Regions from separate parts of the Aeromonas sp. 25-AL00135 genome, predicted to be linked through region 2. Evidence: riboswitches for the same ligand, from Rfam matches in the RefSeq annotation. Region 2 holds a riboswitch; the other holds the start of a gene.
The links. Region 2 has a riboswitch for cyclic di-GMP ahead of ACW5XC_RS19660 (glycosyl hydrolase family 18 protein). Riboswitches for the same ligand answer to the same signal wherever they lie in the genome.
Positions count from the first base shown of each region.

Region 1 (4,502 bases), on a different contig from region 2:
GTGTGGGAGGCCGATACGATCTTCCGCTCGCTGGTGGCCGGGTTGTAGTCGGTCAGTACCCGGATTGGATCTTCCTTGGCGTAGGAGTTGAAGTCGCCAACCAGCAGCACCTGGCCCGGCAGTTTGCTGACCGCTTCACCCAGCACCTTGGCCGCGCTCACGCGGAACTCGGTACACTTGCCCTGCAGGTCGGCCGGTTCTGTCTTGCCATCGCCATTTTCGTAGCAGCCTGACCCCTTGGATTTGAGGTGGTTGACCACCAGCGTCAGCGGCTCCTTGCTCTTGGCGAGGGTGAAGGTCTGAACCAGAGAATCGCGCTGACCAGCTGTCTTGGCTACACCACCAGTGGTGTAGCGCTGCTCCGGCAGCTTGATGACGCTGGCATCTCCGCTGGGGGTGAGCAGGGCAGGGCGGTAGATCATCGCCACCATGATGGCGTCGCCGCCGAAGAACTTGCCATCGGTAAGTGCAGTGACCGGCAGACGCACATAGGCGTAGTGTTTGCTCGCATCCTTCTGCTGTTCGTTGAGGCGGGTCACCAGATTGTGGAGGGCCGAGTTATCCTCGAAGCCGTTGTTCTCCATCTCCATCAGGCCGAGCAGATCGGCATCCATTGCGGTAATGGCATTGACGATCTTGGTGCGCTGCTTCTCGAACTCGGGCTGGCTCTTGGCTCCCCGGTTGCAACCTTTGGCGTTGTCGGCATCCGCCTGATCCTTGCACAGGATATTGAGTGCACCGCCAATGCTGGAGTGGCTGGTGAAGTAGTTGAGCACGTTGAAGCTGCCGATCCGCAGATCGCTGCCAGCGAGGCGAGCCGGCGCGTCTTGACGATCCTCTTCAGGGCTGCGCAGCAGAGCACCGGCAGTCAGGGTGACATTGCTCGGTACTACCAGACGGAAGGCATCTTTGTTATAGACGATTACCCCCTCCAGCCCGGTCAGTTGATCACCGATGCGCAGATATCCCTGATCGGCATCCCAGCTCGGGAACCAGGGCAGTACGCCATCCGGTACTTTGTTGTTATCGGACTCTACCACCAGACGGTTGCTGCCATTTTTGGTGGCCAGTGCGACAGCGTCCGCACTGTTGGCAACATGAAGTTGGGTCGGTTTGATCAGCGGGGTTTTGTGGGCCAACTCTACGTTGTTGCGATAGACCTTGTAGTCGAAGCCGTAGTTGCGGGTCAGGTGCAGGTCACTGCTGCTGTCAAGACGTACCCGCATCCCTTCGTGGCGATTGAGCGCTTGCGCCAGCGTCTCCCCTTCATTGACCTGCAGTACGCTGGTCGGCACATTCAGCCCTTGTGCGGTGACTTGCAAGTGGGCTTTTTTGGTGGCCTTGTCGACTAACGGGGTCAGCTGGGTGCCGCCGTAAAATTCTTGCACCTGTGCTTCCAGACAGACTTCGCTCCCCGGTTTGACGTCTTTATATTTGGTCGCGAAGTCCTTGTCGTTCAGATAGACAAAGATGCCATCAGAGGTGGCCGCATTGCCATCGCCCACCGGGTCGGTCAGATAGAAACCCTTGGTCAGGCTTTGGCCCAGCGTCGTCACGATACCGCGAACGTTGAAGGTGCCCGTGCTGATTTTACCGGTCACATTGCCGTTCTTGTCGGTCACGGTCTGGGTGGCCAGCGCGCTGGCGGAGCCTGTGCCCTGAATGGTCGGGATGGGGGTGAGTTGAGCCGGATCGGACGGGCAGACAAATGCCGCATGGGCGCCTGAGGATGCAAGTGCCAGCCCCACGGCCAGCGACAGCAGGGTACGAGTACCTTTCATAGGTGTTCCTTTTTTATTTTTGCCAGTGATTCCATAGCCTTGGCTCGTTGACCAAGGGCGCGCATTGTCACATTTCTGGCATGTCATACCAGTGAGCCAACGCACATTAAATGAATCTGGGAAGGTGTGGGAAAGCGTTTTTATGATCCCAATAACGATATGATTTTTTTGATAATTCAATCAATTTTAACCCTGTGATCATGACGCTTTCGTGGCAGGGGATAATTCTCTTTGAGAATAAAGATTGAGGGGATCTTGTCGCCTTCCTATACTGGGTTCGTTCCTCACGGAACCCAGGTAAAGGGCAAACCGGCAGTGATGCCGGGGCGCAATGCTTCCGGTCTCGATCGTGGATCCAGATAGCGGGGTTTCCCTGGGTGAGGGGTGGTTTTTGTGGCAGGTCCATTGCCAGTTGTCTGCGCCCATCATGCAGGTTGCGATTGTTCTTTGCCTTGGTGACCAAGCCAAGACAAAACAAGGAAGATAACAATATGCAACAGCTTTTCAGACCCAGCAGGCTTGCCATGCTGGTCGCCCTTGCGGCTGCGCCCGCCTGGGCTCAGGCCGCTTATCCCGCCTATAAATCCGGTACTGCCTACAAGGCTGGCGATATCGTCAGCAACGTCGGTGCCCTCTACGAGTGCAAAGAATTTCCCTATTCAGGCTGGTGCGGGGCATCCCCCTATCACTATGAGCCGGGGGTAGGTGTGGTTTGGGCAGATGCCTGGAAGCCCTATGGTGGCGAGGTGCCCCCTCCTGCACTCGGCGTAGCCGTCAGCTCGCCAGCTGCTGGTGCCAGTTTCAACGAAGGAGCCAGCGTGGCGCTGGCGGTGAGCCTGAGCGGCCCGGTAACGGCCTTGGCCCGGGTGGAATATCTTGTCGACGGCAAGCTGGTTGCCACGGCAAGCGCCTCGCCCTGGAGTGCCAGCTGGAGCGCCGCCGGAGTGGGGGGGCATACCCTCAAAGCTCGCGCGCTGGATAAAGATGGCAAGGTGCTGAGCGAAGCGGATTCGAGCTTCAACGTCGCCGCCGTGGTGGCGCCAGAGGCGCCCAAGGCGAGCATCAGCAGCCCGGCCAATGGCGCCAAGGTGACGCTGGGTCGCAGTGTGGCGGTGAGTGGCAACGTTACCGATGCCAACAACGATGTGGCCAAAGTCGAGCTCTATGTCGACGGCAAGAAGGTGGGCGAAGATACCACTGCCCCCTGGCAGGTGAACTGGACACCGGATGCCAAAGGCAGTGCTGCCCTCAAGCTGGTGGCCACTGACAAGACCAACCTGAGCGGCGAGTCGGCGGCGGTGACCGTCAATGTCGAGGAGGCCGCGCTGCCGCCCACCGGTGGCAACCTCTCTTGTGACATTCGCCAGATCTATCGCCCGGATGGTTACGAGTGCATGGGGGATGACCATGCCCGCCGGGTCATCGGCTACTTCACCTCCTGGCGCACCGGCAAGAACGGCCTGCCCGCCTATCTGGTGAGCGACATCCCCTGGAACAAGATCACCCACATCAACTACGCCTTCGCGGCGGTGGATGAGCAGAGCCACACCATCAAGGTGGACGATGCAGCCACCAAGATGACCTGGGATGGCGTGCCGGGTGCCGAGATGGATCCTGAATTCGCCTACAAGGGCCACTTCAACCTGCTGTCGAAGTACAAGAAGCAGTATCCGGACGTGAAGACCCTCATCTCGGTCGGGGGCTGGGCCGATACCCGCGGTTTCTACACTGCCACTACCAAGGGTGACTGCTCGGTCAATACTGCCGGTATCAACACCCTGGCTGACTCGGCGGTGAGCTTTATCCGCCAGTACGGTTTTGACGGGGTCGATATCGACTACGAATACCCCACCTCGATGAAGGATGCGGGCAATCCCAACGACTTCCCGCTCTCCAACCAGTGCCGGGCCAAGCTGTTTGCCAACTACGAGGTGCTGATGAAGACCTTGCGGGCGCGGCTCGACAACGCCGGTAACGAAGATGGCCGCAAGTATATGCTGACCATCGCCTCACCGGCCTCGGCCTATCTGCTGCGCGGGATGGAGAACTTCCAGGTCACCCGGTACCTCGACTACGTCAACCTGATGACCTATGACTTCCACGGTGCCTGGAACCACTTTGTCGGTCACAACGCGGCCCTGTTCGACAACAATGCCGACCCCGAGCTCTCCCACTGGGGCGTCTATACCCAGACCCAGTTTGGCGGTATCGGTTACCTCAACGCGGCCTGGTCTGCCCACTACTTCCGCGGTGCGCTGGCGGCTGGCAAGATCAACGTTGGCGTGCCCTATTACACCCGCGGTTGGCAGGGGGTGAGCGGTGGCAGTCATGGGTTGGGTGGCAAGGCAGCCCTGCCGAGCCAGAACGAGTGCCAGCCGGGCACAGGTGGCAGTACCATTCCGTGCGGTAACGGGGCGGTCGGCATCGACAACATCTGGCATGATCTGGACAAGAACGGCAAAGAGATCGGCGGTGGCGCCGTGCCCATGTGGCATGCCAAAAACCTGGAGCATGCAGCCAGCCTCGGCATCACCACGCTGCCGAGTTATGGCACTGCCTGGGGTCTGGATCCCAACAATCCGGCTCACGTGATGCAGGGCAAGTATGTGCGTTACTACGATGACAAGGCACACGCGCCCTGGTTGTGGAATGAAGAGAAGAAGGTGTTCCTCTCAACCGAAGATGAAGAGTCCATGGGCCACAAGCTCGACTACATCATCA
Region 1 is NZ_JBSTYQ010000001.1:618-5,119, forward strand. Features, by position in the region: gene ACW5XC_RS00005 (ExeM/NucH family extracellular endonuclease) at 1-1,781, opposite strand, end outside; cyclic di-GMP riboswitch class I at 2,075-2,157, shown strand; gene ACW5XC_RS00010 (glycosyl hydrolase family 18 protein) at 2,273-4,502, shown strand, end outside.
Region 1: it holds a riboswitch for cyclic di-GMP, as region 2 does, so the genes downstream of both, ACW5XC_RS00010 (glycosyl hydrolase family 18 protein) here and ACW5XC_RS19660 (glycosyl hydrolase family 18 protein) in region 2, are expected to answer to the same signal.

Region 2 (4,502 bases):
AGGGGTTGTTGCCCTGATAACCGCTCACGCCAGTCCAGCCACGGCCATACATGGCGGCACCAACCACCAGCTTGCCCGGCTCAACCCCCTGCGCCAGCAGCTGATTGACCGCCTTGTCGGTGGTGTACTTGGTATCGGGATCCCAGCTCGCCGCATAAAGGTTGGTCTGGTGGCCCAGCTCGGTGTTGCTCCAGGCACCGTTGTAGTCGTAGGTCATCATGAAGATGTGGTCCATGTAGGGCTGGGCCGCCTTGTAGTCCACATCCTGGATCTTGTCGCCCCCCGCCCCGATGGCCGAGGTGAGCTCATACTGGCGACCGGTCTCGGCCTCCAGCTCGTCGAGCATGGCCCGCAGCTCCTTCATCAGGGCCACATAGGTGGCACCATCACTCGGGCTGCCCAGTTTCGGGTTGGCGCCCTGTCCGCCCGGGTACTCCCAGTCGATATCCACACCGTCGAAGAACTTCCAGGTCTGCAGGAACTCTTTCACCGAGCCGACAAACACATCGCGCTTGGTTTTATCACCGAGGAAGTAGAAGGGGTCGGAGAGGGTCCAGCCGCCGACCGAGGGGAGGATCTTGAGATTCGGATAGGCCTGCTTGAGCGCCATCAGGGCGCCAAAGTTGCCCTTGTAGGGCTCGTCATGAGCAGTGAGGTTGCCTTGCGGCATCTGGATGGCGGCCCATGGATCGTGCATCGCCACCTTGAAGTCGGCGCGACCGGCACACGCCCGCTGCAGCGCCTGGAAGCTCCCTTCGATCTCCTTGAGGCTGTCGTTGAGGCCATCCCCGCCGCAGATGGGGGTGAAACCATAGAGGATATGGGTCAGGTTCTGGGCCGGGATCTTGTCCACCGTAAACTTGCGGCCATAGACTCCCCACTCCACATAGTAAGTCCCCACCACCTTGCCGGACTTGTTGGCGTAGGGCTTGTTGTTCTCCTGCAGCGGCGCCTTGAGTGGCGCCAGATGGCTGCCGTCGGTATCGGCAACCACGATCTCCTTGGCATCAGAGAGGGTACAGCCATCGGCGTTGCACAGCGCCACCTGCATCTGGTAGCGCCCCCCTTTCTTCACCTTGAATTTGGCGCTGCCCGCTGCGGCCGAGGGGCCGGACCACACCTCCTGACCATTTAGCAGTACCTTGGCACTCTGGCCCAGATCGCCGCTCCAGAGGTTCCAGTTCACCTCCACATCGGCGGCATCCTTTACCCTGACCAGATTGTTGTAGGCAGTGGCCGCCTGATCGACTTCAACGATGGAAAACTTGGTGGGACCCCATCCGATGGTGGGCTTGCCGGGCGCCGCAGCATAAGCGGACGAGGCGCAGCACAGACCGACCGCAAGGGCCAGCATGGTAGGCTTTGGACTTAGCATTTTTATATTTCCCTATTTCGTTATGTTGGCAACGAAAAGGGCTACGCCCTGACAGGTAACGCAGACGGCAGTGCGGCCTCTTGGCAAAGGTGCACAACAACCTGTGGTGGCCCCGCTATCTCAAGTACGGCTCATCCCTGGACCGGAAGCTTTGCGTCCCGATCTTGCGATCGGTTTGCCCTTCGGTTACTTCATTTGCGATGCAAAAAATCGCATCCCGACTATAGAGTGAGCCAATCCGGTCTGCCACTGTCGGCGTTCACCGACAGTGGCAAGCCAAAAGAGTAACTGGCAGCCATTACGCAGGAAGATGAAGAGATCTTCGCCAATAAACCTCTGTTTTCGGCATTCATCCATGACCACGGGTCACAGGATCATTGCGCGGTTTTGTGAGCCGGTTCACGGCTAGCCGCCCCGGCTGCGGCTAGCGCATCAGCAGGCTGTTCATCAGGGCCCGCAGTTTGAGTGGTTTGACCGGCTTGCTGATGTAGCCATACCCCCGCTCGCGGATCTGCGCCTGCAACTCGCTCTTGCGATCGGCACTGATGATGATGCCTCCCAGCTCGTCGCCACACACCCGCTGCAGGGCAGCGAGCGCCTCCAACCCGGTCTTGCCGTCGTCGAGGTGGTAGTCAGAGAGCACCAGTCTCGGCACAAACCCTTGTGCCACCAGCTCCTCGGCTTCGGCCAGATCGACGGCACAGCGCACCTCGCAGCCCCAACGGCCAAGCAGGGTGCTCATGGCGGTCAGAATGTCCCGCTCGTTGTCGATACAGAGCACGGCTACACCTTCCAGCTGGCTGTCACGCACCACCGGCGCCGCCAGCTGATGGGCCGTGACCGGCCGGGTCGCCAGATTGAGGGTCACCGCAAAGACCGATCCCTTGCCCGGCCAACTCTGCAAAGTGAGCTGATGACCGAGCACCAGCGAGATGCCACGGGCGATGGCGAGCCCCAGACCCAGCCCCTGCTCCTTGGCGGTGCGGGAGTGATCGAGGCGGGAGAACTCGTCAAAAATAGCCTCCTGCTTGTCCTGCGGGATGCCGGGGCCGTTGTCCCATACCTCGATGCGGATCTTGTCCCCCATCCGGCGGCAACCAAGTAGCACCCGGCCGCCCGGGTTGTAGCGAAACGCATTGGTCAGGAAGTTCTGCAGCACCCGGCGCAGCAGGCGCACATCGCTGTGCACCGCCAGCTTGCTCTCCACCACCGAGAAGTGGATCCCCCCCGCCTGCGCCAGCACCCCGAACTCCGCCTTCAGGTTGTCGAACAGCTCGTGCAGGGCGAAGTCGAGTTTCTTGGCTTTGAACTTGCCCGCCTCAAGGCGCGAGATATCGAGCAGATCGCTGATGAGATCCTCGGTCGCCCCCAGCGCATCGTCGATATGACGGGCGATGCGGGCAGGCTCCTCTTCTGCCGGCAGCATCTCCAGCAGGGAGGAGGTAAACAGCTTGGCCGCGTTGAGGGGCTGGGTCAGATCGTGGCTGACCGCCGCCAGAAAACGGCTCTTGGATTGATTGGCCCGCTCCACCTGCTGGTTGACCAGCAGCAGCTGGCGGTTGAGTTCGGAGAGCTCGCGGGTACGCTCGGCGACCCGCGCCTCCAGATGCTCGTTGGCTTCACGCAGCACCCGTTCGGCATCACGAAACGGCGTGATGTCGGTAAAGGTCATGACGAAACCACCGGCCGGCATGGGATTGCCCTGCATCTCGATCACCCGCCCGTCCGGACGCTCCCGCGCCGAGATATGGGCAATGCCGCGCTTCATAAAGGCGACCCGCCGCGCCACATGATCCTCGATATCACCGGGACCACAGAGCCCCTGCTGGGCGTTGTAGCGAATGATCTCCTCGATGGGGCGCCCTGCCTGAATAAGCCCCGGCGGATAGTGGAACAGCTCGATGTAGCGGCGGTTCCAGGCCACCAGCCGAAGCTCCCTGTCCACCACCGAGATCCCCTGCCCGATATGCTCGATCGCCCCCTGCAGCAGGCCGCGGTTGAAGCGAAACACGTCGGAGGCCTCATCGACTATGGTGGCGATCTCCTCGAGCTGCATGTTGCGCCCCTGCAGGGCAGAGGCGAGCACCAGCCGCGCCGACGAAGTGCCAAACACCCCCGCCAGCAGCCGCTCAGTGTGGGCAATCAGCTCGGCCGAGGCCTGCATCTGTGGCGCCAGGGTGCCGCCCCGCTCACCGGCGAAACGACCAAAGGCGCGTTTGACCCGGCTTGAACCGACAAAGCGGGCCGCCAGCATCTCCAGCTCCTTGACCGAGACCCGCGCCTGATAGAGGGCAGCGGTATCGCGACTCGGCTTGCCGACAAAGTTGGCCGCCTGCAGCCGCTCGCTCACCGCAGGGCGCGACAGCAGCGAGCCCGCCACATAACCGAGCAGGTTGAATAGCAGGCTCAGGAAGATACACCAGGCTCCGAGACTCAGCTCGCGAAATGCGGGCCAGTCCGGCGGCGCCAGCAGTTCGGCCAGCGGAGAACCGGCCAACAGCCCGCTCTCCACCAGCAGGGTGACGAACCAGAGGCTCACCCCGAGGCTCAACCCAAGATAGACCCCCTTGCGATTGCCGTGACGCCAGTAGAGACCGAGCAGCAGGGCCGGCGCAAACTGGGCCACCGCGCCAAAGGAGAGGTAACCGATGCGCGACAAGCTGGTGAGATCGCCGAGCCAGAGGTAGAGCCCCCAGGCCGCCAGCAAGATCAGCAGGATGGCGCCACGGCGCACCTGCAACAGCAGCCGTACCAGCCGCTCGTCACGGCCCTGCCGCCAGAAGCGGCGCAGCAGCACCGGCAGCACCAGATCATTGCTCACCATGATCGCCAGTGCGATGGTGCAGACGATCACCATACCGGTAGCCGCCGAGGTGCCACCGAGAAACGCCAGCATCGCCATGCCATCGAAACCGAGAGCCATCGGCAGACTGATCACATAGGTGTCGGAGGCCATATCGGCACCCACCCACTGCTTGCCCGCCAGCGCCAGCGGCCAGATAAAGAGCCCCATCACGAACAGGTATAGCGGGAAGATCCAGCGCGCCCAGTGCAGATCCTGCCCCTGATTGTTCTCCACCACAGTCACATGAAACTGGCGCGGCAGGCAGATGACGGCGCACATCGC
Region 2 is NZ_JBSTYQ010000029.1:10,533-15,034, reverse strand. Features, by position in the region: gene ACW5XC_RS19660 (glycosyl hydrolase family 18 protein) at 1-1,375, opposite strand, end outside; cyclic di-GMP riboswitch class I at 1,478-1,565, opposite strand; gene ACW5XC_RS19655 (hybrid sensor histidine kinase/response regulator) at 1,800-4,502, opposite strand, start outside.